One region of the Arthrobacter sp. JSM 101049 genome, then DNA from elsewhere that is predicted to be linked to it. Evidence: riboswitches for the same ligand, from Rfam matches in the RefSeq annotation. Region 1 holds a riboswitch; each other region holds the start of a gene.
What was found. A riboswitch is a leader RNA that binds a small molecule or an ion and turns the genes downstream of it on or off. The one in region 1 is predicted to bind S-adenosylmethionine.
Positions count from the first base shown of each region.

Region 2: linked by a shared signal. The riboswitch ahead of AB8M85_RS11580 (acyl-CoA dehydrogenase family protein) and the one ahead of AB8M85_RS00315 (bifunctional o-acetylhomoserine/o-acetylserine sulfhydrylase) in region 1 are both predicted to bind S-adenosylmethionine.
Region 3: linked by a shared signal. The riboswitch ahead of AB8M85_RS14510 (flavin reductase family protein) and the one ahead of AB8M85_RS00315 (bifunctional o-acetylhomoserine/o-acetylserine sulfhydrylase) in region 1 are both predicted to bind S-adenosylmethionine.
Region 4: linked by a shared signal. The riboswitch ahead of AB8M85_RS08905 (hypothetical protein) and the one ahead of AB8M85_RS00315 (bifunctional o-acetylhomoserine/o-acetylserine sulfhydrylase) in region 1 are both predicted to bind S-adenosylmethionine.

Region 1 covers NZ_JBGFFC010000001.1:62,085-66,054, reverse strand. The annotation lists gene AB8M85_RS00330 (TetR/AcrR family transcriptional regulator) at 1-71, shown strand, start outside; gene AB8M85_RS00325 (GDSL-type esterase/lipase family protein) at 68-1,225, shown strand; gene AB8M85_RS00320 (VOC family protein) at 1,411-2,055, opposite strand; SAM riboswitch class IV at 2,217-2,333, shown strand; gene AB8M85_RS00315 (bifunctional o-acetylhomoserine/o-acetylserine sulfhydrylase) at 2,401-3,756, shown strand; gene AB8M85_RS00310 (homoserine O-acetyltransferase) at 3,774-3,970, shown strand, end outside.
Region 2 covers NZ_JBGFFC010000003.1:458,050-462,019, forward strand. The annotation lists gene AB8M85_RS11575 (LLM class flavin-dependent oxidoreductase) at 1-527, opposite strand, end outside; gene AB8M85_RS11580 (acyl-CoA dehydrogenase family protein) at 524-1,789, opposite strand; SAM riboswitch class I at 1,798-1,894, opposite strand; gene acs (acetate--CoA ligase) at 2,259-3,970, shown strand, end outside.
Region 3 covers NZ_JBGFFC010000006.1:5,746-9,715, forward strand. The annotation lists gene AB8M85_RS14500 (DUF1801 domain-containing protein) at 401-823, shown strand; gene AB8M85_RS14505 (hypothetical protein) at 910-1,353, shown strand; gene AB8M85_RS14510 (flavin reductase family protein) at 1,367-1,873, opposite strand; SAM riboswitch class IV at 1,925-2,040, opposite strand; gene rplI (50S ribosomal protein L9) at 2,193-2,648, opposite strand; gene rpsR (30S ribosomal protein S18) at 2,664-2,903, opposite strand; gene AB8M85_RS14525 (single-stranded DNA-binding protein) at 2,972-3,547, opposite strand; gene rpsF (30S ribosomal protein S6) at 3,590-3,895, opposite strand.
Region 4 covers NZ_JBGFFC010000002.1:788,610-792,579, reverse strand. The annotation lists gene AB8M85_RS08915 (SRPBCC family protein) at 1-111, shown strand, start outside; gene AB8M85_RS08910 (VIT1/CCC1 transporter family protein) at 130-1,287, opposite strand; gene AB8M85_RS08905 (hypothetical protein) at 1,523-1,801, opposite strand; SAM riboswitch class IV at 1,813-1,923, opposite strand; gene AB8M85_RS08900 (sodium:solute symporter) at 2,104-3,630, opposite strand; gene AB8M85_RS08895 (helix-turn-helix domain-containing protein) at 3,817-3,970, shown strand, end outside.

The sequences.
Region 1 (3,970 bases):
AACGCGCCGTCAACGCGCTGGACCGGGCCCTGCAGACGTGGACCGAAGCCCACCCGGAAGGAACAGCATGATCACCACCACCCCCACCCCCGACCTCGTCCACGGCGTCGCCGACCTCGAGGAGACCGCCCGCGGGCTGCGGCCCCACCGGCTTCCCGCCTGGGTGCGCCGGCAGTATCCGGAGCCCCAGCTGATGGCCATGGAAACGCAGCCCTCCGGCGTCCGGGTCGCCGTCCGGACCACGGCGACGCACATCGAACTGGTGACGCACCCGGCACCGGTCGTGTATCCCGGAACCGAGCGGCCCCGGGGGCGCATCGACGTCTTCGTGGACGGCGAGTTGAGGTTCGGCGATGAACTCCGGGGTGGGGACGCCACGGAGGTCGACCTCGCCAGCGGTGCCATGCGGCAGGTGCCCGGGCCATCGCACACCACGGTCGTAGAAGGGCTGCCGACGACGACGAAGGCCGTCGAGTTCTGGCTGCCGCACAACGAGTCCCTCGAACTGGTCAGCCTGGCCTCCGATGCCCCGCTCGAGCCGCTGCAGCATCAGCGGCCGCTGTGGATCCACCACGGCAGCTCCATCAGCCAGGGGTCGAACGCCGCCTCGCCCAGCCAGATCTGGCCGGCGGTGGCCGCCCGCCGAGGCGGCGCCGAGCTGGTCAACCTCGGCCTCGGCGGCAGCTCGTTCATCGACCCGTTCATGGCGCGGGTCATCCGCGATGCGCCGGCGGACTACATCAGCGTCGCGTTCGGCATCAACGTCGTGAACCTGGACGCGTTGCGTATCCGCACCCTCGTGCCCGCGATCCACGGGTTCCTGGACACCATCCGCGACGGGCACCCGACGACCCCGCTGGTGCTCATCTCGCCGATCTTCTGCGGCATCCACGAGGAAACCCCCGGCCCCGGCGCCTTCGACCCCGCCAGCTTCGCCACGGGACAGGTCAAGTTCATCGCAACCGGCACCCCCGGGGACGAAGCCCTGGGGCGGCTGACGCTGCAGGTGATCCGCCGTGAAATGCGCTCGCTCGCCGAACGCCGGGCCGACGATGCGAACCTGCACTACCTCGAGGGGACGGACCTGTACGGCGCAGCGGACGCCGCCGACCTGCCGCTGCCCGACAACCTGCATCCGGACACCGCCGCCCACCGGCTGATCGGTCAACGCTTCACGGACTATGCCTTCGCCCCGTCCGGCCCGTTTGGGGGAGTGGAGGGATAGCGGCCGCCCGCAGCGAGACGTCGTCGGGACCCATCGGTCACGTCCGGACCGGCGCCCTCCAGCAGGTGCTGTCCTCCACCAACTGCCGGCCTCCCCAAGGACAGAGAACGACGGCGACCCAGGGGCCGCCGTCGTGCACTGACTGGAGTGGTGTCTTTGGTGGTGGTACCGGACCGGTGGCCGGATCAGAGGGTGATGGACCCCTTCGGAGTCTCGAAGGTCACCGACATGATGCCCGGGGTGCCGTTGGGCGCCTCCCACTCGACGGCGACATCGCCCAACGGCGACTCGGACGGGGTGCCCAGCCAATCCCGGACGCGTTCGACCGAGCCGGCGATCGTGATCCCGGAGATGCGGCTGTTCGGTTCCAGCGCCTTGGAGGGGTGCAGGTGCTCGGTTCCGTCGTCCCAGCGCAGCATGTACGGGACCTGGGGATCGGCGATCAGGCCCTTGATGCCGATCTGCTGCCAGGTCAGCTCCTGCCCGTCGGGGAACTTGCGGTTGCCCGGCACGGACGAGCGACCCAGCCGCTCCTCGAAGGGCACCAGGTCGTCCACGCAGACGCACCAGCCCATCCAGCCGCCTCCCATCTCGGAGCGGGCCCGGACGGCCTGCCCGAACGGCGCCTTGTCGGAGGCGGGGTGGTCCAGGACCTCCACGACCTCCAGGTACTGGGTGTTCAGCAAGGGGAAAATGACGTTCCTCGTGCCAAAGCGGGGGTGTACTCCGCCCTTGACGGACTCGATCCCCAAAGTCTCGGCTACTCGGGCAGCCGTGGCGGCCAGCCCATCTGGTCCGCATGCGTATGAAACGTGATCCAACCTCATCATGCGTTCATGATGGCACTTTGTGAGGTGCGTCTCGACTTAGGGCGCCCTAAGTCGTTCCGGATGCGTATTTCCCGGTAGCGACGCGCGCGAATGTTGCGGCCGGCGTCATATTGCCCACAGCCGGGTTGCGGGCAACCGCGCGATCGAGAACACTGGAGGCAGGTCATGAGCGCCAGCGTGAAACCCCGGTTTGCTGGCCGGCAACCCTCCACTCGCGGTGGGGTGCCCCGGGTGAAGACCTGGTCCGCCTCCACAAGGAGCACGGGCAAGCGCGGGTCACCTCCCGGCACTCCCCGCGGGGACGCCGCGGAACAGGGACCCCTGAGCAGTAGAAGGGGACAACACATGTCTTCAGCACCATGGTCTTTCGAAACCCGCCAGGTCCACGCCGGGCAGACCCCCGACTCGGCCACCGGGGCGCGGGCCCTGCCGATCTACCAGACGACCTCCTTCGTCTTCCCGAGCGCCGAAAGCGCCGCGGCACGCTTCGCCCTGCAGGAACTCGAACCGATCTACACGCGCATCGGCAACCCCACGCAGGAGGCGGTGGAGAACCGCATCGCCAACCTCGAAGGCGGAGTCGGCGCGCTGCTGCTGGCCTCCGGGCAGGCGGCCACCACCTTCTCGATCCTCAACGTCGCCGGCGCCGGGGACCACATTGTGGCCAGCCCCAGCCTCTACGGGGGGACGCAGAACCTGCTCAAGCACACGCTGGCGCGGCTGGGCATCGAGGTCACGTTCGTGGCCGACCCCGACAGGCTCGACGAGTGGCGGGCCGCCGTCCGGCCGAACACCAAGGCCTTCTTCGGCGAGGCGGTCTCCAATCCCCGCCAGGACGTCCTGGACATCGAAGGCGTCAGCTCCATCGCCCACGACGCCGGCGTCCCGCTGATCGTGGACAACACCCTGGCCACCCCCTACCTGATCCGTCCCATCGAGTGGGGCGCCGACATTGTGGTGCATTCGGCGACCAAGTACCTCGGCGGCCACGGCACGGCCGTGGCCGGGGTGATCGTGGACTCGGGCAACTTCGACTTCGCGCAGGATCCGGACAAGTTCCCGGGATTCAACACCCCGGACGAGTCCTACAACGGACTGGTCTTCGCCCGCGACCTCGGCGTCGGCGGCGCCTTGGGCGCGAACCTGGCCTTCATCCTCAAGGCCCGCGTGCAGCTGCTGCGGGACCTGGGATCCGCCGTCGCCCCCTTCAACGCCTTCCTCATCGCCCAGGGCCTGGAGACCCTCAGCCTGCGCATGGAGCGGCACGTGGAGAACGCGCAGAAGGTCGCCGAGTGGCTGGAGGCGCACGCCCAGGTCGACTCGGTGGCCTTCGCCGGGCTGGCCTCGAGCCCCTGGTACGACCGGGGTCGCAAGTACGGGCCGAAGGGCATTGGCGCCGTGTTGGCGTTCGAGATCGCCGGGGGAGAGCCCGCCGGTCGCGCCTTCGTCGACGGGCTGGAACTGCACTCCAATCTGGCCAACATCGGCGACGTCCGCTCGCTGGTGATCCACCCGGCCTCCACCACGCACTCCCAGCTCAGCGAGGCCGAGCAGGTTGCGGCGGGCGTGAGCCCGGGGCTGGTGCGGCTGGCCGTGGGCATCGAGCACATCGATGACATCCTCGCCGACCTCGAACTCGGCTTCGCTGCAGCGGCCGCTGCCGGCGATGCCGAACCGGTCGAAGCCCAGACCGCCCGGTGACCCCAGGGGTCGGCAACGTGACGGAACAGGTCCGCACCGGCAGCGCGCCGGTCATCCGCGACGGCATCCTCAAATGCGTCCCGATCGGTGGCTACCGGTTCGAGACCGGCGGATGGCTGCCCGAGGTGATGATCGGCTACGAAACCTGGGGGACGCTGAACGCCGACGCCTCCAACGCGGTCCTGTTGCTCCACGCGCTGACCGGGGACACCCA
Region 2 (3,970 bases), on a different contig from region 1:
AGCTTGTAGACGACCTCGAGGTACTCGTCGGCGTGGTTGTAGCGCTCGTCGTGCTCGAGCTGGTCTTCCTGGCCCATGTTCCGTGCGGCCGAGGGCAGGTAGCCGGTGACGACGTTCCAGCCGATGCGGCCGTTGGTCAGGTGGTCCAGGGTGGCCAGGCGGCGGGCGAACGGGTACGGGTGCTCGTAGGCGGTGCCGGCGGTGACGCCGAAGCCGAGGTTCTCGGTAACCGAGGCCATCGCCGAGACCAGCAGGAACGGGTCGTTGACCGGGACCTGGGCGCCGGCGGAGAGCGGCACGGAGTTGGTGGACCCGTAGACGTCGTAGGTGCCCAGCACGTCGGCGATGAACAGGCCGTCGAACAGGCCCCTCTCGAGCGTCTTGGCCAGGTCGGTCCAGTAGCCGAGCTGCTTGTAGCGCCAGGCCTGGTCCTGCGGGTGGCGCCACAGGCCGGGCGACTGGTGGACGACGCAGTTCATGTCGAACGCGTTGAGGCGGACGTGGCGGCGTGCCGGTGTGGTGCTCATTGTTCTCCTTTGGGGGTCTTGAGGTCGCCGACGGCGCTGAGCTTGCGCGGCACCGTGGCATTGACCTCGTAGTCTCCGACGATGCGGGACTTGTACATGGCGGGGTTGTGCGTGGCCACGGTGCGCGCATTGCGCCAGTGGCGGTCGAGGTTGCAGCGGGTGGAGGTCGAGGAGGCGCCGAGCCCGTCGAAGAGCTGGGTGGCGGCCTGGAGCACCAGGGGCTGGACGGCGGCCTGGGCGCGGTTGGCCGCCAGCTCGCAGACCGCGTACTGCTCGGCGTTGCTCAGGCCGGGCTGGCCGATGGCGGCCTCGAGCTCGGCGGTGGCGGCCAGGACGATGGCGTCCACGGCGAAGGTGGCCGCGGAGATCTCGCCGATCACCTGCAGCACCTGCGGTTCACGCCGGGACGGCTGCCCGGTGCCGGTGCTGAACGTCCGGGTGCGCGCCTGCGTCTGGAGGCGGGCATCGGCCAGCACGGCGCGGGCGATCCCGGCCTGGACCGCCAGCAGGACCAGTTGGAAGATGGCCGATTCCGGGTGGACGTCCAGGACCGCGGGGTCCAGCAGCGTGTCGACCGGGACGTGGGTGAAACGGGTGGATCCGGTGCCCGTGAGCTGCTGGCCGAACCCGTCCCAGTCGTCGTAGATCTGCACTCCCGAATGCCGGGTGGAGACCACGGCGACGTGGCGGCCGGGAACCTGCGGGGCGACGGCGGTGACGGCGACCCAGTCGGCGAAGATGGTCCCGGTGCAGTAGTACTTCTCCCCCGAGAGCAGCCACCCGGTCCCCGTGGGCTCGACGGCGGTGTTCAGCTTCCCCAGGTCGTTGCCGGCGCGTTCGGTGTAGGCATTGCCGACGATCTGGCCGGCCACGAAACGGGCAAACCAGCGGGCCTTGACCGCTTCGTCCTCGAGCAGCAGCACCGATTCGACGAAGCCGATGTGCGAGCGCAGCAGCTGGGCGATCTGCGAATCGGCCTCCGCCAGCTCGATCAGCAGCCGGAAGGAGTCCACCAGCGATGCGCCGAATCCCCCGGCTTCGCGGGGCACGCGCAGGGCCCCGAAGCGGACCTGGTTGAGCCAGCCGACCTGCTCGATCGGCAGGATCCGGTCCGCGTCCCGTTCCGCCGCGCCCTCGGCAATGCGGGCGAACACGGGGCGGAAGATCCCGGCCAGTTCGTCGTAGCGGTCATCGGCGGGAACGCCGGGGGTCAATTTGAGCAGGTGGCGCGGGGCCACGTCATCGATCGGCACAGCAGACATAGAAGATCACTCCATCGGTTCCGGCGTGAGCACCTTCCTCCCGTGAACGGGAAGGGGTTGCTGCGGCGTCATCGAGCCAGATCTCTCGGCCGCTCTGGATGGTTACTGCCTCCATTGGGCCACATCCCCACCCTTCCGCGCCAGTCATGACCTGGCACCCGCCCCCTGCGAAACCGTCGCACGGGCCATCCGCACCAGGGCGTGGCGTCGAACGATAGCGGTGTTTTCGGGGTTTTTCGCCGTAATTCTTCAGCCAGGCCACCCTCGCTGGGCGGCGCATGAAATATTTCGCAACGCGTCTTCCAAGTTGCCCCCGACGGCGATTGTGGTCTTCAGTGGGAGGGTAACCATCCCGAGCGGCCGAGAGACCTGGCTCAGCAACGCCGCAGCAACCACGCCGGAGGGCGGCAGGCACATCCCGCCGACGCCCCGCGAAGGTGCTTCCGCCAGGACCGATGGAGCTGATTTCATGAGCACTGCCCCGGCACCGACGACCCCTGGCATCGATCCGGCCGCCTGGGATCCCGACGTGGTCTTCGCCACCGAGTCCGACCGGCTGGACTTCTGGGCCGCTGCCGCCGCGCGGCTGGAGTGGGCCGACCCCTGGCACACCGTCCACTCCTCCACGGGCGTCGACGCCGCGGCCCGCCGCGGCCCGGAGCTGCGCTGGTTCGAGGGCGGGACGCTGAATGCCGCCGTGAACTGCGCGGACCGCCACGTCGCCGCAGGCCGCGGCGAGAAAGTGGCCCTGCACTTCGAGGGCGAACCCGGGGACCGCCGCACGGTCACCTACGCCGAGCTGACCGCCCTGGTCTCCCAGGCCGCCAACGCCCTGACCGCCCTGGGCATCGGCGCCGGCGACCGGGTGGTCATCTACCTGCCGGTGCTCGTCGAGACGATCGTCATCACCCTGGCCTGCGCCCGCATCGGCGCCGTGCACTCGCTGGTGTTCGGCGGGTTCTCCGCCGAGGCGCTGCGCTTCCGGGTCGAGGACACCGGCGCCAAACTGCTGGTCACCACCGACGGGCAGTACCGCCGCGGCACCGCCGTCCCGGTGAAGGACAACGCCGACGCCGCCGTCGCCGGGGACAACGCCATCGAGCACGTGCTGGTCATCCGTCGCACCGGCTCCGACATCGCCTGGACCGAAGGCCGCGACCTCTGGTGGCACGACGTGGTCGAGACCCAGCCTCGCACCCACGCCGCCGAGGCGTTCGACGCCGAGACCCCGCTGTTCATCATGTACACCTCCGGGACGACCGGGAAGCCCAAGGGACTGGTCCACACCACCGGCGGCTACCTCACCCAGGCCTCCTGGAGCCATGAGTTCCTCTTCTCCCACCCCGATCCGGCCCGCCGCGGCGACGACGTCCACTGGTGCACCGCCGACCTGGCCTGGGTCACCGCGCACACCTACGAGATCTACGGCCCGCTCTCCAACGGCGCCACCCAGGTCATCTACGAGGGCGTGCCCAACGCCCCGCATCCGGGACGGCACTTCGAGATCATCGAGCGCTACGGCGTGACCAGCTACTACACGGCGCCGACGCTGGTGCGCTCGCTCATGGGTTGGTTCCCCGACGGCATCCCGACCGACTACGACCTCGCCTCGATCCGCCTGGCCGGCACCGTCGGCGAGGCCGTGAACCCCGAGGCCTGGCGCTGGCTGCGCACCCAGGTTGGCCGCGACTCCCTGGTCCCCGGCGACCCGGACGCCGGCATCCCGATGGTCGACACCTGGTGGCAATCCGAAACCGGCGCCACGGTCCTCTCCCCCCGCCAGACCGACACGGCCTTCAAGCCCGGCTGCGGCACGCGCACGCTGCCCGGCCTCGCCACCGACATCGTGGACGACGACGGTGCCCGGGTCCCGGCCAACGTGCAGGGCAACATCGTGCTCACTTCCACCGGCCCGGCGATGGCCCGCACCGTGTGGGGCAACCCCGAACGCTACTTCACCAGCTACTGGGAGAAGTACGCGGCCCGGGGCTGGTTCCTCGCCGGCGACGGCGCCAAGTACGACGACGACGGGGACACCTGGATCCTGGGCCGCACCGATGACGCGCTGAACGTCTCGGGCCACCTGCTCTCCACGATCGAGATCGAGTCCGCGCTCGTCTCCCACCCGTCGGTCGTCGAGGCAGGCGTCTGCCCCACCACCGATGCGAAGACCGGGCAGGC
Region 3 (3,970 bases), on a different contig from region 1:
CCGAATGGACCCGGGGACCCTGTCACCTTATGCCCAACGACGACAGAACCAAAGAGACTTATCCACAGGCCGTGTGGACAACCTGTGGGTTGCGCGGCGTGTTGTGTGCACAGACTGGGGACAGGGCTGTGGATTACATCGGGAAGAACAACAAATAGTCGGTCTGACTAGGCGTTATCCATGTGGATAACATTGGGTGGAAAAACTTTTTCCCGCAACATTCACCCCCTACTTGCAGGTTGCGCTCCGGCAGGGGGATGTGTCCACTACGTTTATCCACAGCTGGGGACATCTTGTCCACAGACACGCCGCCGCCTTCGCGCGGCATTGACACCGGCAGCTTCCCGCCGGGACCAGTCGTCGTCTTGCCGGCCCGTGGGGCCCCTGCGATACTTTCGCCATGCCACCGCCGAAAACCCTGCCGACCGCCGTGGATCCCCGTGCGTTCATCGAGGCCCTCGACCACCCCGTCCGGCCGGCCGACGGGCTCGTGCTCCTGGAGATGATGCAGGAGGCCGCCGGCCAGCCTCCGGTGATGTGGGGGCCCACGATTGTCGGCTACGGTTCCTATCGCTACGGCTACGCCAGCGGGCATGAAGGAGAAGCCGCTGCCATCGGGTTCTCCCCCCGCAAGGCCTCCCTGTCGCTCTACGGGCTCACCGCGGATCCCGGTTCCGCGGAACTGCTGGCCCGGCTCGGCAAGCACAAGGTCGGCTCGTCCTGCTTGTACGTCAACAAGCTCGGAGACGTCGACCTGCCGGTCCTGCGCGAGCTCATGGACCGGGGGTACCGCTACATGGTCTCGGGGTCCATCCGGCAGTGAACCGTCCTCCCCGGCACCTGCCGCCCGGTGGCATGATGGGGTGAGACCCGGCACCACGACGGCGGGCCGAGATCCCAGGAGGAGACATGTTCCAGGTCAATGGCGAGGTCATCCTCGTCATCGTCATCACGGCCGTGGTCCTGCTCGTCGTCTTCGGTGCCCTGTCCTGGGTCTTCACGACCCGACCGGCGCGGGCGAGCGAGGCGGAGCAGTACATTGCCCGGCTCAACGACGCCGCGGCGCGCCAGCAGCAACTCGATGCCCAGAAGGCCGAAAAGCTCAGGGCCGCAACGACCGCCCGGGCCGCGCAGGCGGCCAGGCGGTCCCCCGGACGCACCGGCCAGAGCTCGTCGACCGGGCATCCCGGAGCCACCCCGGGCCCGGGGGCGATGTCCAACCCCGACTACGAGAAGGTGCTGCAGCTCGTCCGCGACGGACATCCCGTGGCCGCCGTCAGGAAGATCCGGCACGATACGGGCATCGGCCTGCTCGAGGCCAAGCGGTACGTGGATTCGCTGCGCGGCAGGTGACCGGGCACCGGGCCTAGACGAAGGCCTCGGACTTCAGCGTCCGGAAGGCCGAGCCATGGAAGACCAGAGGTGCGTGGACCCCCTCGTGGGTGGCGTGGGCGTGGACCCGCAGCAAGACGACCTGGTGGTCCCCGGCCGGGATCTCCTGTTCGACGCTGCAGTCGAGCCACAGCGCGGCCTCGTGCAGGAACAGGGCACCGTCATCAGTGGAGTCCAACCGCAGCCCCGCGAAGCGGTCCCCGGACTTCGAGGCGATCTGCCGGCAGACGCCATCGTGCCCCTCGCCCAGGACCGAGACGCCGATCCGGCCGGCCTGCCGGACGACCGGCCAGGTGCGCGAGGTGTTCTGCACGGCAAACATCACCAGCGGCGGGTCCATGGAGACCCCGACGGTGAACGAGGAGGCGACGATGCCCTGGGGTTCCCCGTCGATGATGGTGCACAGCGCGGCGATCCCCGAGGGGTGCTGTGCGAAGGCCTGGCGAAGTGCTGCAGGTTCGAGATCGGTGGACAGTGTCATCTGTGCTACCTCCGGCGTAGGGCACATCACCGGGCCGCGGCCGCGATGGTTGTGCGGTACTTGCCGTCCGGGGGATCCGGGCGGCCGAATCATCACCTGGAGCACCCCACTACCGTGAGAGGGTTGCCGGCCAACGAGCCAGGGCTTGGATGTTGACGCTCTTGATTCACTAGCTACGCTAAGCGGGGCCGGAGCTGCCCGTCAAAGGCCCACGCAATATTTCGCAAGGTGTCGCACGCCGCACGAGCAGAGGGGCCCCGCGCCGTAGCGCGTGGCCCCTCTGGTGCACGGCCGGTGGTCGCCCACCGTTCCGTGGCGGCTACTTCTTCGCGGCGACGACCTGCAGGTCGACAGTTGCGGAGACGTCCTCGTGCAGACGCACCGTGGCCTGGTAGTTGCCGGTCGACTTGATGTGCTCGGGGATTTCCACCGTGCGCTTGTCGATCGAACCGAGGCCGGCGGCCTCGACTGCCTTGGCGATGTCGTCGGTCTTGACGGTGCCGAAGAGGCGTCCGCCCTGTCCGGCCTTGACCGTGATCTTGACCGGCTGGGAGGACAGGGAAGCGGCCAGTGCCTGTGCGTCCTCGAGGGATGCAACGGCGCGGGCGGTGCGGGCAGCCTTGATCGACTCGACCTGCTTCTCGCCACCCTTGGTCCAGGTCAGGGCGAAGCCGCGCGGCAGGAGGTAGTTACGGGCGTAACCGTCCTTCACCTCGATGACGTCGCCAGCGGTACCGAGACCGGTTACTTCGTGGGTCAGAATGAGCTTTGCCATGGTGTTATCCCTTCCTTAGCCGCGGCCAGCGCCGGAGTAAGGCAGCAGGGCAACTTCGCGCGCGTTCTTGATGGCCTGGGCGATCTTGCGCTGCTCCTGGACGGAGACGCCGGTCACGCGACGGGCACGGATCTTCCCGCGGTCGGAGATGAACTTGCGCAGCAATGCGACGTCCTTGTAGTCGATGACGGTGATGTCAGCGGCCTTCAAGGGGTTGGACTTTGGTTTGGGCTTACGGAGTTCAGCCTTAGCCATCGTGGAGCTCCTTTATCTAGTGGAGCCCGCAGAATTCTTCTGCGGGATGGTGAATAAATGGTGGTGCTTTAGAAAGGCGGTTCGTCGGATCCGCCGGTGTTGCCCCATCCCCCGCCGGTGGAGGAGGAAGAAGAGGACCACGGATCGTCCGCCGGCGCATTCCAGCCGCCGTTGTTTCCGCCGGAGTTGCCCCCGCCGAATCCACCGCCGCCCTGGTTTCCGCCGCCGAAGTTGCCTCCGGCATTGCCGCCACCGAAGCCGCCGCCACCTGCGTTGTTGCGCTGGGTGCGGGTGACCTTGGCGGAGGCGTAACGCAGCGAGGGGCCGATCTCGTCGACCTCAAGCTCCATGACGGTGCGCTTTTCGCCTTCCTTGGTTTCGAAGGAACGCGACTTCAGCCGGCCCTGGGCGACGACTCGCATGCCCTTGGTCAGCGTCTCGGCAACATTTTCGGCAGCTTCACGCCACACCGATGCGCGCAGGAACAGCGTTTCGCCGTCCTTCCACTCATTGGTCTGGCGGTCGAAGGTCCGAGGGGTCGAGGCGATGGTGAAGTTGGCCACCGCCGAGCCCGACGGGGTGAAACGCAGTTCCGGATCAGCGGTGAGATTTCCGATGACCGTGATGACGGTTTCGCCTGCCATGGTGCCTCCTAGAGTCGGTTTCTACGAATAGTCCAGGCAGAATTACTCTGCCGCGACCTTCTGGTCTTCCGGACGGGTGATCTTGGTGCGCAGGATCGTCTCGTTGAGCGAGAGCTGGCGGTCAAGCTCGGCGGAAGTAGCCGGGGTAGCGGTGAAGGTGACCACCGCGTAGATGGCTTCTGCCTTCTTCTTGATCTCGTAGGCCAGCCGGCGGCGGCCCCAGATATCAACATTGTCGACGGTGCCACCATCGTTGCGGACGACATCGAGGAACTTGCCAAGAGTCGGTTCCACGGTACGCTCGTCGACCTCGGGGTCGATCAGTACCATCAGTTCGTATGCACGCATGTGAACCCACCTCCTTTGGGCTAAACGGTCACGGTCTTTCCGTAACAGGAGGTTCTGTGCGTTGGCCGCGGCCGT
Region 4 (3,970 bases), on a different contig from region 1:
CCCCAGCCCGCCGCGGCCGCGGCGGCGGACCAGCCGAAGCCGAAGCCCACCGGAGGCCCGGCCACGGGCCGGCCGGAGGTTCCGGCGCGCCGGATGCGCCGCGCCAGCTGACCGGCCGGGTTAGGACGGTCAGGACACGCTGCTGCCGAACAGCAGGCCGAGCAGGTAGGTCACGCCCGCGGCGCCCATGCCGATGGCCAGCTGGCGCAGCCCGCGTTTCAGCGGCGACGCACCGGACAGCAGCCCGACGACGCCGCCGGTCATCAGCAGGGCCAGGCCGACCAGGACCAGGGCGACGATGACGGCGGGCAGGCCGGTGAGCCCGAAGAGGTAGGGCAGGATCGGGATGAGCGCCCCGGAGGCGAAGAAGCAGAAGCTTGAACCGGCCGCTCCGTAGGCCGATCCGAGGGCCTCGTGTTCGTCGTCCCCGGTGTCGGGCAGTTCGGGCTGCAGTGACAACGACGGGTCGCAGTCGCAGGTGAACTTGCCCATGCGCTCGGCCGCCCGGTGCTCGGCGGCCTCCCGGCTCATGCCGCGGGCGCGGTAGACGAGCACCAGCTCGTTGGCCTGCAGGTCCAGATCCGGGGCGGCCACCAGGGTGACCTGCGTGGGTTGCGAGGCGGTGAGCAGTTCGCGCTGCGAGCGGACGGAGACGTATTCCCCGGCGGCCATCGACAACGCCCCGGCGAGCAGGCCGGCGATGCCGGAGAACAGGACGAGTGCGCTGGAGACTCCGGTCGCGCCGATGCCCATGACCAACGCCAGGTTGGACACGAGTCCGTCGTTGGCGCCGAAGACCGCCGCACGGAAGTTGCCGGAGAGGCGGTTGCGCCCCCGCGTGGCCAGACCGCGGACGACCTCTTCGTGGACGAGCTCGTCGGCGGCCATGGTCGCGGTGGCATCGGCGTCGTCCTCATAGGGGGAAGCGCCTTCGGCGCGCTGGGCCAGGGCCAGGACGAAGACGGAGCCGAAGTTGCGGGCCATGAAACGCAGCATGATCCGCCTGGCGGACGGGCGGACCGGTTTGCCGACCTCATCGCCGAGCAGGCCCGCCCAGTGTTCCTCGTGGCGCTTTTCCGCGGCGGCCAGGCCGAGCAGGATCTGGCGTTCCTCGCCGTCCTTGCGGGAGGCCAGGGCATCGTAGATCGCCGCCTCGGCGCGTTCATCGGCCAGGTACTTGCGCCACCTGCGGATATCGGCGGCGGTGGGCTCGGCCGCGGTCCCGGCAGAGGCGGGCGGATCGTCGTCGGCGGGCGGGGGCACTGGCATCGGCGCAACCGGTGTCATCGGGGGTCCTCTAATCGGTTCGTAGTTTCCGCGCTGCGGCGGGGGCGCCGGTCAAAGGGCTGCGGATGCAACGAACCCCGGACCGCCACCAGCGGGCCGAAGGTCTCGTTCGCCCGGCGGTGCCGCCGGGTGGAGTGCCGGACCGCATCGTGGCGGTCAGTATGTCGACAGATCCTCTGTCGCCCGCACCGGGGCCAGCGGTCCGAGTGCGGGCGGGGTGTGGAACTACTCCCCTTCAGCCAACCATCATAGCCGAGCCGCGGTGTTCGCGGACGGGGAGGCGTTCGAGGAAGAACACCTGGGCCTCGCCGTCGGAACGACCGGCGCGGGGGACGCGGACCGTCAGGGCGCAGGACTCGTGGTCCCACACCGGCCGACCAGCGGTGTTGGCCAGGGCATGGTCGAGGTCCTTGGGGTGGGGGGCGATGAAGCGCTCCCATTGGCCGTCTACGTTGAGGCAGACGGTGCCGAGCATCGAATCGAATATGGGAAGAACGGAGACGCTGTGCGTCACGGATTTCCTTTCGTGCGTTCTTACCCGACACGTTGTCGTGCGGGCCGCTTCCTCATCCGAACCACCCGCGAACCTGGGGTTGGTGCGCGGGTAGTCGGAGCTGTTGCCCGCGTCTCATGAAGCTCTTTCCAGCCTAACGCGGATGGACGCGCGACCCAAGCTGTGTCCGGCGCCACCACCGCTGCATCCCAGTGTGGGCGCGGCTAAACCCGCCTGCCGTAACAGGCGGGATTAGCCGGTTTGGGGGTGCTCAGGGCCCACCGGGGCCGGGGACAGGGCACGACGGCGGTGCCCCGCCCCGCTCAGCGGCCTGCGGGGACGCCCTCTGCTTCCACCCGCCCGGAGACCCGGTCGGACCAGTGGGCGGAGACCTCGGGCCGGGTCGCCGGGGTGAGCAGGCTGACCACGATGTAGACCACCAGCGAGGAGGCCAGGCCGTAGTAGATCGGCTCGTTGGCGTAGACGCCGCCGAACTTCTCCTCCGCGCCGATTTCCAGCACGATCATGGTCGTCAGGGTGACGATGGTTCCCGCCGCCATCGACAGTGCGGCCCCCACGCCGTTGCCGCGCTTCCACAGCAGCCCGCCGAGGATGGAGACCAGCAGGCCGCCGACCAGGATGTCGTAGGCGATGGTCAGGGCCGCGATGACGTCGTTGACCACGATCGCCAGCACGATGGCCACCACGCCCAGCCCCAGCACCCAGTAGCGGTTCGCCGCGACGTCGTGCTCGGGGTTGCGCCCCGAGTTGACCTCGATCTTCTTGCCGAACCAGCTCGCCACGAACGGCGTGACGTCGTTGCGGGCGACCGTCGCGGCGGCGATGAGCGCACCGGAAGCCGTGGACATCATCGCGGCGACGGCAGCGGCCAGCACGATGCCGCCGACCACCACGGGCAGCAGGTTCATGGCCACCTCCGCGTAGACGACGTCCTTGCCCAGGTTCTCGATGTCGATGCCGGGCAGTGCGACCCGGGCGGACATGCCGATGACGGCGCCGGCGATGCCGTAGAGGACGCAGTAGATGCCGGCGGTCGACCCGCCCCAGCGGGCGACCGTCGGGGTCTTGGCGGTGAAGACGCGCTGCCAGATGTCCTGGCCGATGAGCAGGCCCAGGGTGTAGACGACGAAGTAGGTGATGATCGTCTGCGCACCGATCCCGTCCCAGCTGAAGAACGCGTCGCGGGCCCGCTCGGGGATCCCTGCGGAGATGCCGCCGAAGCCACCGGCCGCCGAGAGGGCGAAGGGCAGCATCAGGGCGAACACGCCGATGGTCTTGATGACGAACTGGACCTGGTCGGCCAGGGTGATGGACCACATGCCGCCGATGGTCGAGTAGACCAGCACGATGATCCCGCCGACGGCGATGGCCAGCCAGCGTTCCCAGCCGAAGAGGACCACGAAGATCGTGGCGTAGGCGCCGGTCGAGGTGGCGCAGAGCATCAGCGTGTAGGCGAGCATGACGATCGCCGAGGCGTTGGTGGCGTTCTTCGAGCCGTAGCGCAGGGTGAGCATCTGGGAGACGGTGAAGATCTTCAGCCGCTGCAGGCGCGGGGCGAAGAGCAGGCTCAGCAGCAGCACGCCGATGCCGATGGCGATGACCAGCCAGGCGCCCGAGAGGCCGAACTTGTAGCCTAGGCCGACGCCGCCGACGGTGGAGGCGCCGCCGAGCACGACGGCGGCCATGGTCCCGGTGTAGAGGAAGGGGCCGAGGCGCCGCCCGGCGACCAGGTAGTCGCTGCTGTTCCGGGTGCGGGACTTGCCCCACCAGCCGAACGCGAGCATCGCGAGGAGGTACGCGATGACGATCACGATGTTGATGAATTCCATAAGGGGGCCTTATCGATGGGAAGGGAACGGTAGGTGCTTAGAAGTAAACACCTGTTGCACCCTAGGCTAAAGTGAGCTGGCTAACACGTCAATTGGCCTATGCTGTGTGACGGAGTCGTGGCCGGTTGGTTGACCGGCGCGCCACCTCCGCCCACCGCGCAAACCACGACACGGAGTATCCCACCCATGAAGGCGTTGCCCGTCGAGCCCAGCAACATCCCGCTGGCGATCGGTTCGAAGATCCGGGCCGCGCGCCACGCCCAGCGCATGACCATCGAGCAAGTCGCCGAGTCCACGGGCCTGACCAAGGGCTTCCTCTCCCGCGTCGAACGCGACCTCA